Linked DNA regions of Litorilinea aerophila. The protein of the gene in region 2 interacts with the protein of the main gene of each other region in a pairwise test. Links are inferred from orthologs where the notes say so. Each region holds a gene or a part of one and is shown on either strand. Other genes may lie near its edges.

Region 1 (9,215 bases), on a different replicon or contig from region 2:
GGGTGGTGGTCTTGCCACAGCCGCTGGGCCCCAGGAGGGAGACCAGCTCGCCCCGCTCCACGCTCAGGTGGAAGCCATCCAAGACCGGCACGTTGCGGTCATATGCGACTTGTAGGTCGATCAGTTGAAGATAGGCCATAACGCTCACAGGTACCTGACAGTTACACGTATTGCGACAGCCCCAGGAGCCGCTCCGTCCCCTGCACCAGGATCACCGAAAAGACGATGAGCAGGGTGGAGAGGGCGGCGACGGTGGGGTCGAAGTAGTACTCCATGTAGACCAGCATGGAAATGGGCAGGGTGGTGACGCCCGGGCCGGTCAGGAAGAGGGAGATGGGTACGTTGTTGAAAGAAGTGATGAAGGCCAGGATGAAGGCCGCGGCGATGCCGGCCTGGATGTTGGGCAACACCACCAGGAAGAAGCTGCGCAGGCGCCCCGCGCCCAGGCTGATGGCCGCCTCTTCGATGGCCGGATCCAGGTTGCGCAGGCTGGCCGAAACCACCCGCACGCTGTACGGGAAGAGCACCGCGGTGTGGCCGATGAGCAGGCCGGTGAAGACGTCGAAGTTGCCCAACAGCACGAAGAAGCGCAACATGGCGAAGCCCACCACCAGTCCCGGCACCAGGATGGGCGAGGAGAAGAGGGTCTCCAGGAGCCCTTCCCCCGGAAAGCGGAAGTGGACCACCACGTAGGCCACGGGCACGCCCAGCAGCAGGGCGATGGCCGTGGCCAGCAGGCCCACCCCCAGGCTGATCCAGAAGCTGTCCACGAACTGGGAAGTCTGGAAGACGTTGCTGAACCAGTGGAGGGAGAAGCCGCCCCGTGGGGGGAAGGCCAGGGTGGCCTCCGCGCCAAAGGCGGCGATGAAGATGATCAGGAACGGGCCCAATAGAAAAAGGTAAACGGTAATCAGGCTGACGTAGAGCCAGCGGGATGTTCGCATCATCCTATACCATCTTGGGTCGGAAAAGTCGCAGGAAAAGATTCACCAACAACGTGGTCACCAGCATGACGCCGGCCACCACCGTCGCACCCTCCCAGTCGATGGCCACCAGCGCCCGCTGGCGCAGCAGGGTGGCCAAGACCAGCACCCGATTCCCGCCCAAAATGGCCGGGGTGACGTAGGCGGTGATGGCACCGGTGAAGACCAGGGTCCCTCCCATCACCAGGCCGTCCGCGGAGAGGGGGACGATGACCCGGAAGAAGGTGGTGAGCTCCCCCGCGCCCAGGCTACGGGCCGCCTCCACCACTTCGTGGGGGATGTTTTCCAGGGCGCTCACCAGGGGCAGGATCATCAGGGGCAGGAAGAGTTGCAGCAGCCCCACCACGATGGCCGTCTCATTGAAGAGCAGCCGGCGGGGTTCTTCGGTCAGGCCCAGGGCCAGCAGCACCTGGTTGATCAGGCCAAAACGCCCCAGGATGATGAGCCAGGCGTAGGTACGGGCCACCGGATTGGTCATGAGGGGGAGAATGACCAGGGACATGAGCAGGGAACGGCGCCGGGGCGGCATCTGCGCGATGAGATAGGAGGCCGGATAGCCCAGGAGCGCGGCCAACACCGTGACGATCACGCCCAGGCGCAAGGTGCGCCAGTAGATGATCTGGGCGTTGCGATCCTGGAAAAAGGCCAGGTAACCGGCCAGGGAGAAAACGCCGGCCTCGTTTTGAAAGCCGCCGGCCAGGGTCACCAGGATGGGCAACAAAAAAAAGATGCTCAGAAAGAGCAACGCCGGCGAGACCAGGATGAGGATGGTACGGGTTTGATTCAGTTGACGCATAACGGCTGCGGGGGATCCACAGATTTCATCTCCAAGCTCTGTGGATCCCCCCTCCTCCTGCTACTTCAGCATGATCTCGTTCCAGCGCTCCAGCCATTCCTCCTGGTAGGCATTCAGTTTGGCCTGGTCCAGGAAAATCAGGCTGTTGATCATCTCATCCCCGTAGGTGAGCAGCCCGGCCACATCTTCGGGCACCTCCACCGTCATGTTGGTGGGCGAATCCACCAGGTCCAGGGCCATGGCCGTCTGCACCTCGTTGGAGATGAGGAAGTCGATGTACTTATGGGCCAGGTCGACCTTCTGGCTGCCGGCCACAATGCTCACCACGCTGGGCGTGCCCGGGATGCCCTCCACCGGGATCACCCGCTGGAGGGGCAGGCCCGTCTCCAGCAGGTTGCCGATGGCAAAGCTGGAGTAGGGCGCCAGCCAGACTTCCTCCTGCTGGAAGAGGGAGACCAGCTCCGAGCTGCGCTGGTAGGTGGTGACGATCTGGTCGGCCAGTTGGGGCAGGCGCTCCCAGGCCGGCTCAGTGTTGTCGATGTCGCCGCCAAAGGCCTTGGCCAGCATGACGATGGTGGCCGGCCCGTTGGTGGTGGCCAGATCCGGCACGGTGACGTAGCCCTTGACGTCTTCCCGCAGCAGATCGGCCCAGGAAGTGATGGGCTCGGCGATCTTGTCGGTGCGATAGATGAGCAGGTAGCTGCTGATGGCGTAGCCGACGCCCGCGTTCTGGCCGATGGGATCCTTGGCCCAGTCGTAGAGCTCGTCGTAGTGGGTGAGCAGGCTGGGATCGATGGGCTGGAGGACGCCCTCCTCCAGGGCCCGCACGGTGAAGGAGCCGGCAAAGTGGACCACGTCCACGTTGGGGTTGTCCTTGCGGGCGATGAGCTTGGTCAGCCGCTCCGAGTTGTTGCCCGTCTCGTAGACGATCTTGACGTTGTACTTCTCTTCAAACGGACGGGTCAGGTTCTTGTCGATGAGGTCCTGGTTGAAGCCCCAGGTGGAGACCACCAGTTCCTGGGGTTCCCCGGCAGGAGCCGCCTCGGCTGCGGGCGCTTCCTCACCGGCCGCCGCCGGCGCTTCGGCCGCGGGCGCGCCGGTTGGCGCCGGCGCCACACAGGCCGTGACGAGCAGGCCGACCAGGGTGACAAGGGTCAGGATCAGGGAGAATCTGCGCATATTGCCTCCTTTTTGCGCTGTTGAAGAAGGGGTGCTGGATGGCTGGAAAGCAGCCTGCATCGATCCGCTATGAAAAATCCGGGGCGGAGGCCCCCGGGGTTCGCCGCCAGGACAGGAAGCAAACCGGCAGTTTCTCCTGGATAAAAGCTGCCGGGCGGGGGTTTGTGATTATTATAACAAAGAGCCCGAGGGAGGCCAACCTTACGGATTGCCGGATCAAGAGCCATCGCAGGTCCGGTTTCCATACCGGACCTGCGAAATCATGCATGCCATTTCACAAGACGATCAGTGACTCTTCTGCAAAAAGGGTATTTTTAAACGCAAGGGCGCAAAGGCGCAAAGAAACGCAGAAGAGAATCACCGAATCAGCGTTCATCTGCGTGGGTCAGCGTCCTAATTGGACCTTTTGGCGGCAGAGCCATCAGTACTCATCCGTCCATGATGGCCAGCCGTTGGGCGATGGGGCCGGCCCAGGCCAGCAGCCGCTCGTCGTCGCCGAAGGGAGCCACCAGTTGCAGGCCCAGGGGAAGTCCTGTTTCGGTGCGGCCGGCCGGCACGGTCACCGCAGGCATGCCCGCGTGGGTCCAGGGGAGGTTCATGTTGGGGTCGCCGGTGGCGTGGAGGCCGGCCGGCGCGGGGCCGGTGGCTGCAGGGCAGGCCCAAAGGTCAATGCCTGCCTGGGCCATGAGGTTTGCCAGCTCCTGTCGCAGCTCGAGGCAGTGGGCCCAGGCCGCGGCCAGTTCGTCCGGTCCCACGGTGAGCCCGGTGCGGATGGCCTCCAGGGTCTGGGGCCGGTAGAGGTCCACGTACTGCTCCCAGAAAGGGGCATGTTCCTGGGCAAACTCGGCAAAGATCAGGCGCCGATGCAGCCGATTCAGCTCCTGGATGTCATCCAGGGCGGCCACCCGTCGTACCTCGTAGCCCCCCACCTGAAGCCACAACAACTGCTCCTCGAAGGCTTCCAGGGCCGCGGGCTCCGCCTGGGCCAGGTAGGGGCCGTCGGGCACCCCCAGGACGGGCAGCGCCTCGGGCTGCACAGGCTGCCAGCCTTCGCAGAGAACCGCCGCGGCCAGGGCCATCCCCGCCACATCCTGGGTGAAGAGGCCCACGTGGTCCACCGTACGGGAAAAGTAGATGATGCCCTCGGTGGCGATGCGCCCCAGGGAGGGCTTGAAGCCCACCACGCCACAGTAGGCGGCAGGTCGGATGACGGAACCGATGGTCTGGGTGCCCAGGGCCAGGGTGCAGAGGCCCGCAGCCACGGCCGCGGCAGAACCGCTGCTGGAGCCGCCCGGGGTGTGGTCCAGATTGTGGGGGTTGCGGGTGGGCCCCGGCTCAAAATAGGCGAACTCGGTGGTGACCGTCTTGCCCATGATGAGCGCGCCCGCCTCCCGCAGCTGGCGCACACAGGTGGCTTCGGGGCCGGCAAAGAGCTCCGGCGGCAGTTGGCTGCCGGCCCGGGTCACGAAGCCGTCCACGTGGATGATGTCCTTGACCCCTACCAGCGCACCGTACAGGGGCGGCCGGGCGTGGGGATCTGGGAAGCGGTCCCGCAGGCTGCTCACATCCTGGCGCAGGCGGGCCAGTCGGCCTTCCTCGGGCAGGAAGGCCTGGATGACGGGGTTGATCTGCTCCAGGCGGCGACACATGCGCTCCACGTAGAGGGAGAGGCTGTGCTGGCCTTCCTGGAGAGCTTTGAGGGCTGGAGCCAGGGGTGCGTCGTATAGGTACATGGGTCTCCTGGATGGTGGCTTGGGCGCCGGCGGCATTCATTCGCCCGCCAGGGCGCGCAGTTCGGCTTCGGAAAGGGTAGGAATGCCCAGCTCCTGGGCTTTGACCAGCTTGCTACCCGGGTTCTCGCCCACCACCAGATAGCTGGTCTTGCTGCTGACGCTGGAAGTGACCTTGCCGCCGTGGGCTTCGATGTAGCGCTTCACCTCGTCTCGGGAGAAGGTGGGCAGGGTGCCCGTCACCACGAAGGTGAGGCCGGCCAGGGGCAAGGATTCCGGGGCGGCGGGCTCTGGGGGCGCTTCCTCTTCCACCCGAACCCCGGCCGCGGCAAACTTGCGGATCAGGGCCCGGTTGGGCTCCAGGGAGAAGTACTCGACGATGCTTTCGGCGATCTTGGGGCCGATGCCGTCGATGGCGGCCAGCTCTTCCTGGGACGCTTCCATCAGCTGGTAGAGGCTCCGGTAGTGGTCCATGATCAGCTCCGCCACCACCGACCCCACGAAGCGGATGCCCAGGCCGGTCAGCAGGCGGTGGACCGGGCGATTTTTGCTGGCCTCGATGCCGGCCCGCAGGTTCTCCACCCGCTTCTCCTTGTAGCCTTCCAGCTTTAGAATTTCGTCCCAGGGCAGGTAGTAGATATCCGCCAGGTCCTTGATGAAACCCTTGGAGACGAAGAGCTCCGCCTGCTTGTAGCCGAAACCGGCGATGTCCATGGCCTCCCGAGAGACGAAGTGCTCCACTTTGCGCACCAGTTGGGCCGGGCAGGCGTTGTTGACGCAGTAGGTGGCGGCTTCCCCTTCGGGCCGGACCAGGGGTTGGCCACAGGCGGGGCAGGTCTTGGGCATCACCCAGGGACGCTCGCTGCCATCCCGCAGCTCCACCAGGGGGCGGATGACCTTGGGGATGACGTCGCCGGCCCGCTTGACCACCACCTTGTCGCCGATGCGGATGTCCAGCTCGCGGATGTAGTCCTCGTTGTGGAGGGTGGCCGCCCGGACGGTGACGCCGCCAATCTGGACCGGCTCCAGCACTGCGTTGGGGGTGATGGCGCCTGTCCGCCCCACGTTGACCACGATGTCCAGCAGGGTGGTGACCGCTTCCTGGCCGGCAAATTTGTAGGCGATGGCCCAACGGGGGTCCTTGCCGGTGAAGCCCAACTCCTGCTGCAGGGCCAGGGAATCCACCTTGATCACCACGCCGTCCACTTCGAAGGGGAGCTGGTGACGCTGCTCGCCGAAGTCGGTGACGTAGGCCACCAGCTCGTCGAAGGCCCCATCGTCGAAGCAACGGTAATCCGGCCAGACGGGCAGGCCCAGCGCGGCCAGGTAGGCCAGGCTCCCGCTGTGGGTGGCCGGCGGGTCGTCCACCCCTTCCAGGACGACAATCTGGTAGACCCACAGCTTGATGGGCCGGGACGCGGTGATGGAGCTATCCAGCTGGCGCAGGCTGCCGGCGGCAAAGTTGCGGGGGTTGGCGAAGGTCCGGCCGCCTTCCGCTTCCTGGCGTCGGTTGAACTCCTCAAAGTCGGCCTTGTCCACGTAGGCCTCGCCCCGCACCACCAGGCGGGCCGGCGCGGTCACCTGGGCCTGGGGATCCACCGGGATCTGGAGGGGGAGGGAGCGGACGGTACGCAGGTTGGGGGTGATGTCCTCGCCGTACTCGCCGTCGCCCCGGGTCGCGCCCAGGACGAAGCGCCCATCCTGGTAGTGGAGCACCACCGTCAGGCCGTCGAACTTGGGCTCTGCCACATAGCTGAGCTGGGCATGTTGCTCCGGGGGCAGGAAGCGCTTGATCCGCTCCCGCCAGGCGTAGAGATCCTCCGTCGTGAAGGCATTGGCCAGGCTCAGCATGGGCACCGGATGTCGGGTGCGCTCGAAGCGGTCGGAAACCACGCCGCCCACCCGCACGGTGGGGCTGTCCTCGGTGCGCAGCTCGGGGTGGGCCTCCTCCAGCGCCTGGAGCTCCCGGAAAAGCGCGTCGAACTCCTCGTCACTGATGACCGGATCATCCAGGACGTAGTAGCGGTACTGGTGATAGCGGATGGCCTGGCGCAGCTTTTCCAGCCGCTCCACCAGGGCGGGGTCGGCGGTCGATGGGGCAGAGGACGTTGTCGTTTCGGTTGTCTCGCTCATGGAACCTCAACTCGGCAGCGTCAATTCGATTGAATCCATTGTCCGGCCAGGAGCCCGGACCTACGGGTAATTTTCGTAGGTCACGCAAGGATGCGTGACCTGGGTACATGAAGCGACCAGGAGACCGGACCTACGGGCCGTCTGTGACGGGCACCAGGCGGTCCACGGTCGTCCAGCCCACCAGCCCATCGGCCGCCCGGACCCGGACCCACAGGCTGCCCTCCCGGGCCACGGGAAAATCATCGTAATCGCCACTAGGCTCCAGGACGGTGAAGCGAGCACCGGCGGGATACCGGTCCAGCAGCACTGCCTCGAAGGAGGCATCGGCGTACAGGCGCAGGCCCCCTTCCGCGGCCAGGGCCGGCCGTTCCGGCGCCAGGGCTGGGGTGGGCGACGGCGTGGGAGTGGGCGATGGCCCGGGCGTGGTGATGGCCATGCCGCCCACCACAGGCGTGAGCTGCACCTCGGGCGTCCCTCCGGTTTCACCCGGCCCCAGGGTCCGCACGCCCACCACCAGGGCCACGACGACAAAGAGCAACACCAAGACAACGATGGGCCAGGTGGGCCCGCCTGAAGATCGGCCGCTGGGGCTCTGGGCCGGTTTCACGGGTTCTGCCTTGCCGGACGACCTGACCATGTTCCCTCCTGGGGCTCAGCCCTTGAGCAGGGCCAACATCTCCGGCAGCGGCCGGGTGTTGACCACATCTTCGGCCCGCAGCCAGGCCCGGCGGGCGACGCCGATGCCATACTCCAGGATCTCCATGCCCCCGGGTGCGTGGGCATCGCTGTTGATGGCCAGCTTGCAGCCCAACTCCATGGCCCGGCGGGCGTAGGCGTCGTTCAGGTCCAGCCGACTGGGGTGGGCGTTGATCTCAACCACGGTGCCCGTCTCGGCGCACGCCTGCAAGACCCGCTCCACATCCAGGGCGGAGGGCAGACGGGAGCCCAGCAGGCGGCCGGTGGGGTGGCCCAGGATGTCCACGTGGGGATTGCGCACGGCCCGCAGGCAGCGCTCGGTGATGGTCTCCCGGTCCTGGCGCAGGCCGCTATGGATGCTGGCCACCACCACATCCAACCCGGCCAGCACCTCATCGGGCAGGGCCAGGCTGCCGTCGGCCAGGATCTCCACCTCGATGCCCCGCAGCAGGCGAAAGTCCACGCCCTCCGCTTCCCACTGACGGTTGAGTTGCTCGATCTCCCGGGCCTGCTCCGCCAGCCGGGCGGCATCCAGCCCGCTGACCATGCCCAGGCCGACGCTGTGATCGCTCACATTCCAGTAGCGGTAGCCGCGGCGGCGGGCTGCTTCCGCCATCTCGGCGATACTGGCCGTGCCGTCGCTCCAGGTGGTGTGGCCATGGAGCTCCCCCTGGATGTCTGCCAGGGTGATGAGGGGCGGCAGCTCGTGGCGGCGGGCGGCCTGGATTTCACCCCGGTTCTCCCGCAACTCCGGCGGGATCCACTCCAGGCCCAGAAAGTCGTAGAGGGCCTCTTCGGTGTCGAAGAAGCGCTGGGTACCCTCCGGCTCCTGGCCGCTGCCGGTGGCGGTGAGGCCATACTCGTTGAGGCTCCAGCCCTGGCGGAGGGCCAGCTCCCGCAGGGCCACGTTGTGTTCCTTGCTGCCGGTGAAGTATTGGAGGGCAGCGCCCCAGTGGCGGGCCTCCACCACCCGCAGGTCTGCCCGCAGGCCGGTGGTGAGAATTACGCTGGTCTTGGTCTCGCCGCTGCCCACCACGTCGCTCACCTGGGGCAGGCTGCGGAAGGCTTCCATGACGGTGGAGGGGTCGTTGCTCACGCAGAGGATGTCCAGGTCGCCGATGGTCTCCCGCCAGCGGCGCAGGCTGCCGGCCACCTGGATCTGCTGGATGGCGCCAGAGGCGGCGGTGTGCAGGCCCTCCACCAGGGCCAGGGCCAGGGGACGGGCCTCGCCCAGGGGCGTCCGGCTTTCCCCGCCGCGCTGGCTCCAGAGTTCGATCCCCTTGAGGATCTTCTGCTCACTTTTGGCGCCAAAGCCTTTGAGCTCCCGGATTCGGCCGGCTTCGGCCGCCTGGCGCAGCTCCTCCACGCTGGTGATGCCCAGCTCCTGCCAGAGGCGACGGGCCGTCTTGGGGCCCACGTCCGGCACATGGATCATCTCCACCACGCCCGGCGGGACCTGGGCCTTGAGCTCCTCGAACTCGGCCACGCGGCCCTGTTCCAGCAGCTCGGCGATGGCGCCGGCAATGCCTTTGCCCACGCCGGGGATCTCCTGGAGCTTCCCCGCCGCGTGGACGGCGTTGATGTCCTGGCCGTAGGTGCGGATGGCTTCGGCCGCGTTCTGAAAGGCGATGATGCGAAAGCGGTTGGCATCCAGGATCTGGAGAATGTCGGCTACTTCCGACAGGATGTCGGCCACGT
Region 2 (9,367 bases):
CGCGCATGGGCTTGGACAAGCCGCTGGCGGTCCAGTATGTGACCTTCCTGGCCGGCCTGCTGCGGGGCGATTTGGGGAATTCCATGAAGAGTGGAAAGCCGGTGGCCGAGCAGATCGGCTTTGTGTTGCCCCATACCCTGCAGTTGACCCTGGCTTCCATTGTGGTGGGGGTGGTCTTCGGGGTGCCGTTGGGCATCGTCACCGCGGTGCGCCGCAACGGCCTCATGGACTACTTCGGGCGCATCTTCTCCCTGGCCGGCCTTTCCATCCCGGCCTTCTACCTGGGCATCTTGCTCATGTTGATCTTTGGCCTGCGCCTGGGGTGGTTTCCCATCCTGTGGAATGACGCCCGGGGCAATCTGATTGCAGCCATCCGCCAATTGGTGTTACCGGCGTTGACCCTGGGTCTGATCATGACCGCCTACGTCACCCGCATGACCCGCTCGGCCATGCTCAACATCCTGGGGGAGGACTATGTGCGCACGGCCCGGGCCAAAGGACTGGCAGAACGGGTGGTGATGTTCCGGCACGCCCTGCGTTCTGCCCTGATTCCTATCGTCTCCATCGTTGGGATCTTCGCGGTGAGCCTGATCGGCAGCTCGGTCATGACCGAAATCGTCTTCTCCCGCCCTGGGCTGGGGAAGCTCATGGTGGATGCCGTCAAACAGCGGGACTACACCACCCTCCAGTCGGTGATGGTGGTCTACGCCTTTTTGATCGTGATCATCAACCTGGTGGTCGACCTCCTCTATGGCCTGGTGGACCCGCGGGTCCGCTACGATTGACCTTTTCCTTGAGCCGTGTATAGGTGACTTCATGCAGGGTGCCCAAACCATCGATCTTGCTGTCCAACTTCCCCAGACCCTGACCCAGCGCCAGCGCATGTGGCGGGCCTTCACCCGCAACCGGGTCGCCGTGGTGGGCCTGGTGCTGGTGATCCTCATTGCCTTCGTGGCGGTGGCCGCGCCCTGGTTGGCCCCGGCCGATCCCATTGCCCAGGCGGCGCGGGAACGCCTCTCCCCGCCCAGCCCGGCCCATCCCCTGGGGCAGGACAACTATGGCCGGGATATTCTCTCCCGCCTGATCTACGGGACCCGCATCTCCCTGCTGGTGGGTATCCTTTCGGTGTTGTTGGGCGCCTCTGTGGGGACGGCCATGGGGGTGATCGCGGGGTATCGGGGAGGATGGGTGGAAGCCATTCTCATGCGGGTGGTGGACACCCTGCTGGCATTCCCCGACCTGATCACCGGCCTGCTAGTCCTGGCCGTGTTGGGGGGCGGGCTGGACAAGATGATCATCGCCATTGGGATCGTCATCTCACCCCGTTTTGCCCGCCTGGCCCACGGGCCCACCCTGGCCCTGCGGGAGAAGGATTTTATCAGCGCCGCACGGTCCATCGGCGTGGGCCATATTCGCATGCTCACCCGGCACATCCTGCCCAACATCGTGAGCGAGCTGCTGGTGATGGCCAGCCTCTGGACCGCGTCCGCCATCCGCATTGAAGCCAGCCTGAGCTTCATCGGCCTGGGGGTGGCGCCGCCCACGCCCACCTGGGGCCAGATGATCAACGACGGAACCCAGTATCTCACCAGCCTGCCCTGGTTCTCGGTGGCGCCCGGCCTGGCCATCCTGGTCACGGTGATGGCCTTCAACCTGTTGGGGGACGGGCTGCGGGACGTGCTGGATCCTCGCATGCAGAATTGACCGGCTATTACAGTCTGGCGTAAATACCACGGCAGAAATTCGTCGATAGTATCCACCAGGAGGTAGTGCCGCCGCATTTCTGCCGTGATTTACTATTTGAATGTGCCGGCTCAGCTGAAAGCCGCCACCAGCTTTTCCCGGGTGATGGCCCGGCGGAAACGGCGCAAGAGCAGGGTAGAAGTCACCGGCGCCACCAGCAGGAACGCCACCCACACCGTGGCCAGCCCCCCGCCCATCAAACGTAACAGCAGTGCCCCCAGTAGCACCGACGTCCAGACGCCGATGGTGTTGACCCGCAGGGGGTACTGGGTATTGCCCGTCCCCCGCAGGGCCCCCCCCTGGACGAAGAGGACGGCCCAGAAGGGCATGGTCAGGGCCAGGGGACGGAAGGCAGCGGCGCCCATCTCGATCACGGTCGGATCGTCGGTGAAGATCCCCATGATGGCCCGGCCGAAGAGGAAGAAGACCACGCCCAGGGACCCCATCCAGATCAATGCCCACTCGGTCGCGATGCGGGCAATCATCCAGCCTTCTGCCTGACGCCGGGCGCCGATGCTCTGCCCCACCAGGGCGGTGGCCGCGATACCGAAACCGATGCCCGGCAAAAAAGCCACCGACAGGGCGTTGAAGGCGATGCGGTGGGCGGCCAGCGCCAGGGTGCCCAGGCGGGCCACCACGATGGTGAGGACCAGAAAGCCCACCGAAATCAACATCTGCTCCAGGGCGGCTGGAATGCCGATGCGCAGGATGTTGCGGGCCAATTGCAGGCTGGGCCACCAGCCCTGACGTCCCCGGATGGTGATGCCGTGTCTTCCTCGCCAGAGAACCACCAGGAGGATCGCTACACCCAGGGCCCGAGAGAGAAAGGTGCCCCAGGCACTCCCCACAGCCCCCAGCTCCGGCATGCCCAACCGACCGAAAATCAGCCCGTAGGTCAGAACCACATTGACCAGGTTGGCGCACGCGGTGATCAGCATGGGCGTGCGGGAGTCACCCGCACCCCGCAGCACACCCCCGCCCAGCAGCAGCAGGGTCAACACCACCACCGTCCCCATGGTCACCTGGAGATACTCGGTACCGATGGCGCTGACGGCCGGCTCCATGCCGAAGATGGCGATAAGCCACTCCGCGCTGAAGAGCCCGGCCACAATAAGGGGAATGGAAATGATGACGCTCCAGACCAGGGACTGCTTGGCCAGCCGGCTGGCCCGGGCAAAGGCCTGGGCTCCCACCGCCTGGGCCACCAGGACCGAGCTCCCCACCGAGGTGGCGCTGAGGGCCGAGATGATGAAGAACATGATCTGGATGGCTGCACCCACCCCGGCGATGGCCTCGGCGCCCAGTTGCGCCACCATCAAGGTATCCACCACCCCCAGGAGAGTCTGGAGGAAGTTTTCGCTGATCACCGGCCAGGCCAGGTTAAAGACGCGTCGCCTGAGGGAAAGCTCCGTGGGGTCATCCCCTGGCGGCTGGGGATGATCGTCTGCCGGGTCAGGGCCCGCTACCTCGGGAAATTGCTCACGCTCTTCCACCCAGTTCCTCCTGCTGAATTCTGTGTGTCGTATCGAGGGGCGTAAGCGCGCCTGGTGCATCGGCGGGTTCGGCCCCACATCGTAGGTCCAGTTTCCCGGCTGGCGACAGGCGCCGGCACGTTTGCTCTCCGCGCGCTTCGGCCCCGCGGCGTCGGTCGTGGCGAATGTCTGAAGCCTTTACTATAACAGATGTGAAAGGGGAGCAGAAACTGGCGGGGCGTTGATCTTCATGGGAACGGGCAACCCAGGGGTGGGGAGAAAGAAAAAAAACGGGGTAGACAACGGAAAGCTGTCTACCCCGGGCAATGGCCTGTAAAAAGTCCTGGTCTGTTTGCGCCAGCCGGTATCAAGCGGCCAGGCTGTAGCGCCGGCTTCCAGGTTGGTGGGGCGCCACCTTTTCCGGCAGGGACAGGGCTTCGTTCAGCTCATGGACCAGCCCATTCTGGAGGACGGTGAGTTCTTCCTCGGGCAGCTCGGCCCGCACCACACTGTTTTCGGTGCCGTAGTTGTTGGTGGTGAAGCCATCGGCGTGAAAATCAGTCCGCCACTGGCCGTCGATCAGGTAGCGAAACTCGTAGCTCTGCCCTGCCGGTAGCTCCACTTCCGCACGCCACACGCCGTCGTGGTCCTGGCGCATGGGAGTGGCCGTCTGATCCCAGTTGTTGAAATCGCCGGTCAGATAGATCCGGTCGGCCCAAAGACATGCGGGGAGTTCAAAAACGACGCGTACGTAACCGGGTCTCGAAGCTTTAAACTTGCGAATCATGGCCTGTCCTCCTTCGGGTCAAATGCCGGGTTGGGTCCTGCATCAAGAATCTGACCTGCGAATTCCACCGAAAATTCGGCAACGGCTACCCGCTCGGCGGGTGACCGTCTGAGTTCCCTGGAATCTCCGTCAGATAATACGGATTGATAAGAGCGAATTTATCGATCCCGGCCGTGACCCGTTCTCCTGTCGGGCTGGCAGTGGTTCATGGATGCCTGCAGTGGGTCTGCGATGAAAGCTCGCCACAGGCTTGCTATGATACAGGCTACGTCTCGCAACTTAACAACAGGTTACAGAATCTTAATGGTTGGGTTAAAGTTCATCCCTGGTAGCTTTACTGCTTTCGATAGTATAGACCATTGAACGAAAAAACGAAAGGGTCCTTTGTCCTAAAATCAATCTGAATGATTTTGTGCCGCCGGAGTCGACAGGTGCACCCCAGAATGTGGCTTCAGGGCAAAAGCAGGGGGACAGCCAAAACGTCCACTGTCCCCCCCTGGCCAGCTTATCGGATTCGATGCTTGTGGCGGTTCATCCCACCACGATATTCACCAGCCGGTCCGGCACCACGATCACCTTGCGCACCTGTTTGCCGTCGATCCACTTCTGCACGTTGCCCAGGGCCAGGGCCTGGCTTTCCAGGGTGGCCTTGTCTGTGCCCGGGGAAACCAGCAGCTTGTCCCGGACCTTGCCGTTCACCTGGACCACCACGGTGATCTCCTCCTCCCGGGCCTTTTCCGGATCTCCCTCAGGCCAGCGCTGCAGGTGTACGCTTTCGGTGTGGCCCAGCCGATGCCACAGCTCCTCGCTGATGTGGGGGAAGATGGGCGCCATCAGCAAGATCAGCGTCTCAATCGCTTCCTGCCACAGGGCGCTGCCATAGACAGGCGTCTCCTTGAGCCGCAGCAGCAGGTTGTTCAGCTCCATCATGGCGGCAATGGCCGTGTTGAAGCGGAAGTTGGCGATGTCGTCGGTCACCTTCAGGATGGTCTGGTGCAGCTTGCGCTCCAGGGCCCGTAGCTCCTCCCCGGCCGGCTCGGCCTCCTGCTGGGCCGGGTCGCCCTCTTCCACCACCACATGCCAGACCCGGTGCAGGAAGCGGCTGACCCCTTCAATGGCGCTGGGATCCCACGGCCCGCCCAGTTCCCAGGGGCCGATGAACATCAGGTAGCCCCGTACCGTGTCTGCCCCGTATTTCCCCACGTAGTCGTCGGGGTTGACCACGTTGCCCCGGCTCTTGGACATCTTCTCCCCATCCGGCCCCAGGATGGTCCCCTGGTTGAACAGGCGCAACATGGGCTCGTCGAAGTTCACGATGCCCAGGTCCCGCAGGGCCTTGGTGAAGAAGCGGGTGTAGAGCAGGTGCATGGTGGCGTGCTCAATGCCGCCCGTGTACTGGTCCACCGGCAGCCAATATTCGCCCTTTTCTGGATCCCACGGCATGTCGTCGGCGTGGATGGTTTCCCCGGCCTTCCAGTAGGGCGAAACATAGGCGTAGTGGTACCAGCTGGAGCACATGAAGGTGTCCATGGTGTCGGTTTCCCGCTCCGCGTCGCCGCCACAGCGGGGGCATTTCACATAGCGGAAGCCGGCGTGGTATTTCAGTGGGCTTTCTCCCGTGGGCTTGAACTCGGCATCGTCGGGCAGGCGCACGGGCAGCTCTTCGTAGGGGACGGGCACCGTGCCACACTGGGGGCAGTAGATGATGGGGATGGGCGCGCCCCACATGCGCTGGCGGCTGATCAGCCAGTCCCGCAGGCGGTAGTTGACCGCGGCCTTCCCCTTGCCCGTCTCTTCCAACCAGGCGGTGACCTTCTTGGCCGCCTCCTTGACGGGTGTGCCGTCGAAGGGGCCGCTGTTGATCATGAAGCCTTCTTCCTTGGAGTCGTAGGCTTCGGTCAGGGGGCCGTCTTCGCCGTTGGGGCCGCTGATCACCCGGCGAATTTCCAGGCCAAACTTTTGGGCAAACTCGAAGTCCCGCTGGTCGTGGGCGGGGACGGCCATGATGGCGCCGGTGCCGTAGCCCATCATCACGTAGTCGGCGATCCAGATGGGGATGCGCTCGTTGTTGACCGGGTTGATGGCGTAGCCGCCGGTGAAGACGCCGGTCTTCTCCTTGTCGGTGGCCGTGCGGGTGATCTCGTCCAGGCGGGCAGCGGCGGCCTTATAGGCCTGGACCTCCTCCCACTGTTCCGGCGTGGTGACCTTGTCCACCAGCAGGTGCTCCGGCGCCAGCACCATGAAGGTGGCGCCCCACAGGGTGTCGGGGCGGGTGGTGAAGATCACCACGGGGTCGCCCTGCTCCGTGTGGAAGGTGACTTCCGCGCCCTCGCTGCGGCCGATCCAGTTGATCTGCATCACTTTGACCCGCTCCGGCCAGTCGATCTGGTTCAGCCCCTCGATCAACTCATCGGCGTAGCGGGTGATGCGGAACTTCCACTGTTCCAGCTCTTTCTTGATGACGGGGGTTCCGCAGCGCTCGCAGTGGCGATCTTCTCCCCAGACCTGCTCCCGGGCCAGGGTGGTGTTGCAACTGGGGCACCAGTCCACCGGCGCGTATTCCCGGTAGGCCAGGCCGGCTTCATAGAATTTCAGGAAGAACCACTGGGTCCACTTGTAATATTCCGGGTCGCAGGTAATGGCTTCCCGGTCCCAGGCCCACATGGCGCCCATCTGGCGCAGTTGTCGGCGCATGCGCTCGATGTTGGCGTAGGTCCACTCTTTGGGGTGGATGCCGTGCTTGATGGCGGCGTTCTCCGCGGGCAGGCCGAAGGCGTCGAAGCCGATGGGGAAGAAGACGTTATAGCCGTTCATGCGCCGCCAGCGGGCCGCCGCGTCGCTCGGTGTGAACGCGTACCAGTGGCCGGTGTGCAGGTCGCCCGAGGGATAGGGTAACATGGTCAACGCGTACCATTTGGGCCGCTCGGGGTCTTCCACCGTCCGGTACAGCCCTTCTTCTTCCCAAATTTTTTGCCACTTGGGCTCGATTTCTTGTGGATTATATCGATCGGACATGGACGTCGCTCCTATGGGTCAACGCTCGTGAAGGCTTGAATATCAACGGACGCTGATAGTTGCCAGATGCTGGCATCGGCTGCGCGCCATGCGGCCAGGCATCCGCTTCTCGGCCTGTCAATTCTGGCGCTATGAGACAGCCTGGTCATCAACAGCCTGAATTGGAAAAACAGCGAGAGTGGGGTGTGGCCCGCGCGCAGGTCAGCGGGCTAGCTAAGCGCGAGGATACCGCCCACCGAACCGGCGGTCAAGGGGAAGCGACTGGACGAAAAAATCTTCGCAACATACCGGCGTGCATTCATAAATTTTATTGTATCACAACCGGTCAAGTTCTTGAAAAATTCTTCCGCATTCACACAGGGGCACAGAGTAGAGACGCACGGCCGTGCATCTCTACTCTGTATATCTCTACTCTGTGCGTCTCTATGCTCTATGGACGGGCCTCAGCCGGCGCGGACCGTTTCAGCCAGGCTCACGGGCGTGAACCAGTTCCATTTGTCGGGCAGCTCGCCCCGGATGATGCCGAAGAAGACATCCTGGATGCTCTTGGTGATGGGGCCGCGGCCGCCCTTGCCCACCGGCAGCCGATCCACCGAGCGAACCGGGGTGATCTCGGCGGCCGTGCCTGTGAAGAAGATTTCGTCGGCCAGGTAGAGCATCTCCCGGGGAATGGTGGTCTCCCGTACGGTGTAGCCCAGGTCCCGGGCAATGGTGATGGCGCAATCCCGGGTGATCCCCCCCAGGATGCTGTTGCCCAGGGGGGGCGTGTAAATTTCACCTTTGTAGATGAGGAAGATGTTCTCGCCGCTGCCCTCGCTCACGTAGCCGTTGATGTCCAGGGCGATGCCCTCGTTGAAGCCGTTATCCTTGGCTTCCATGACCACGTTCTGGCTGTTGACATACTGGCCGCCGATCTTGGCCAGCGCGTTGAGGGTGTCGGGGGCCATGCGGCGCCAGCTGCTCACCTGCACGTCCACGCCCTTTTCCAGGGCTTCGGCGCCCAGGTAGGCGCCCCAGGGCACCGTGGCCAGGATGGCGTCCACCGGGCAGCCCCGGCCGTCCACGCCCAGGGAGTCGTAGCCCCGGAAGACCAGGGGGCGGATGTAAGCGCTGCGGTGTTGATTGGCGCGCAACACCTCGGCCGTCACCTGCATCCACTCGTCGACGGTCAAGGGGGATGGAATGCGGGCGACTTTGCAACTGAAGAGCAGCCGTTCGAAATGTTCGGGCCCCCGGAAGATGGCCGGGTTCCCGTCCCGTTCGTAGGCGCGGATGCCCTCGAAGACGCTGCTGCCGTAGTGCAAGGCGTGGGTGAAGACGTGGACCTTCGCCTCGTCCCACGGGATCACCTTGCCATTCATCCAGATATAATCAGCCCGCATGGCCATAAGGCGTTACTCCTTGTCGCTTCAGTTGTTCCGGGTGGCTTGTTCCCGGTTGGGTGGAAAACAGGGAATTCGTTGTCCGCTATTATACAAAGGATGGCCGACCTTTGTCATGTTTGCCCGACGGCTGGGCGCACTTCAAGCCCGGGGGACAATCCGGGGAGCAAGGCCAGGTCTACCGTCCCTCAGGACGCGGTGAGCAGGTGGTCGATGGCCTGGGTCAATTCACCCAGGGTGGCGGCGACGATGACGTCGTCACAGTAGCGGGCATATTCCAGCATGTCGCTGTCACCGGTGCCCCAGAGCATGGGCGGCTCCGGGTTGAGCCAGATGGTGCGCCGGCAGCGCCGGGCCATCATGCTGAAGAGATCCAGCCGGGGGTCGTGGTAGTTGTTGCGGGCATCCCCCACCATGATAAAGGTGGTGCGGCTGTCCAGGGTGTCCAGGTAGTTGCGGGCGAAGTTGTCCAGGCTGTAGCCCAGGTCCGTGTTGTAGGAGCCGGGCGGCATGCGCACCAGCACCTGGCTGATGGCATCTTTGGCTTCCTGTCCCACAAAGTCCGGCGTGATGTATTCCAGGTGGTCGATGAAGGCGAAGGCGTGGGTCTTGGTGACCAGATCCTGGAGCGCGTAGACCAGGCTGAGCATCAGTTCGGAGCAGTGGCGCATGGAGGTGCTGATGTCGCAGATGACCACCAGCTTGGGCTTCAGCCGGTGGTCCCGATGTTTGATCTCCATGGGGACGCCCCCGTGCTTCAGGTTGGCCCGCAGGGTGGCCTTGGCGTCCAACTGGCCGCTCTTGGCCCGCTTCTGGCGCAGGGCGATGCGGCTGCGCAGACGGTTGGCCAGGCGGCTCACCTCTTTGCGCAGCCGGTCCATGTCCCGGTCCGAAAGGGCGCCGAAGGGGCGGTCCAGCAGTTCGTCGATGCCCTGGTCCGGTCGTTCTTCGCTCATGTTTTCGGCGAT

Evidence for each region.
Region 1: the proteins of leuS (region 2) and ligA interact in binary tests that used the Escherichia coli proteins (3 or more experiments, as listed by UniProt). The link is inferred for Litorilinea aerophila from one-to-one orthologs.

The regions. Positions count from the first base shown.
Region 1 is NZ_VIGC02000006.1:163,422-172,636, reverse strand. Bases 4,275-7,242 are described here. They hold ligA (NAD-dependent DNA ligase LigA), read right to left. Parts: upstream 6,822-7,242; coding sequence 4,728-6,821; downstream 4,275-4,727. Other genes in these bases: FKZ61_RS06130 (SH3 domain-containing protein), read right to left, coding at 6,952-7,242; FKZ61_RS06140 (amidase), read right to left, coding at 4,275-4,691. Also shown: FKZ61_RS06160 (ABC transporter ATP-binding protein), read right to left, coding at 1-139; FKZ61_RS06155 (ABC transporter permease), read right to left, coding at 162-947; FKZ61_RS06150 (ABC transporter permease), read right to left, coding at 949-1,779; FKZ61_RS06145 (ABC transporter substrate-binding protein), read right to left, coding at 1,840-2,958; more of FKZ61_RS06140, read right to left, coding at 3,387-4,274; more of FKZ61_RS06130, read right to left, coding at 7,243-7,458; DNA polymerase/3'-5' exonuclease PolX, read right to left, coding at 7,474-9,215. UniProt on the Escherichia coli protein: DNA ligase that catalyzes the formation of phosphodiester linkages between 5'-phosphoryl and 3'-hydroxyl groups in double-stranded DNA using NAD as a coenzyme and as the energy source for the reaction.
Region 2 is NZ_VIGC02000007.1:141,440-150,806, forward strand. The notes cover bases 4,276-7,395. They hold leuS (leucine--tRNA ligase), read right to left. Parts: upstream 7,018-7,395; coding sequence 4,534-7,017; downstream 4,276-4,533. In the rest of the region: FKZ61_RS06970 (ABC transporter permease), read left to right, coding at 1-785; FKZ61_RS06975 (ABC transporter permease), read left to right, coding at 817-1,704; FKZ61_RS06980 (MATE family efflux transporter), read right to left, coding at 1,815-3,236; FKZ61_RS06985 (isoamylase early set domain-containing protein), read right to left, coding at 3,583-4,002; FKZ61_RS06995 (branched-chain amino acid transaminase), read right to left, coding at 7,461-8,399; FKZ61_RS07000 (VWA domain-containing protein), read right to left, coding at 8,588-9,367.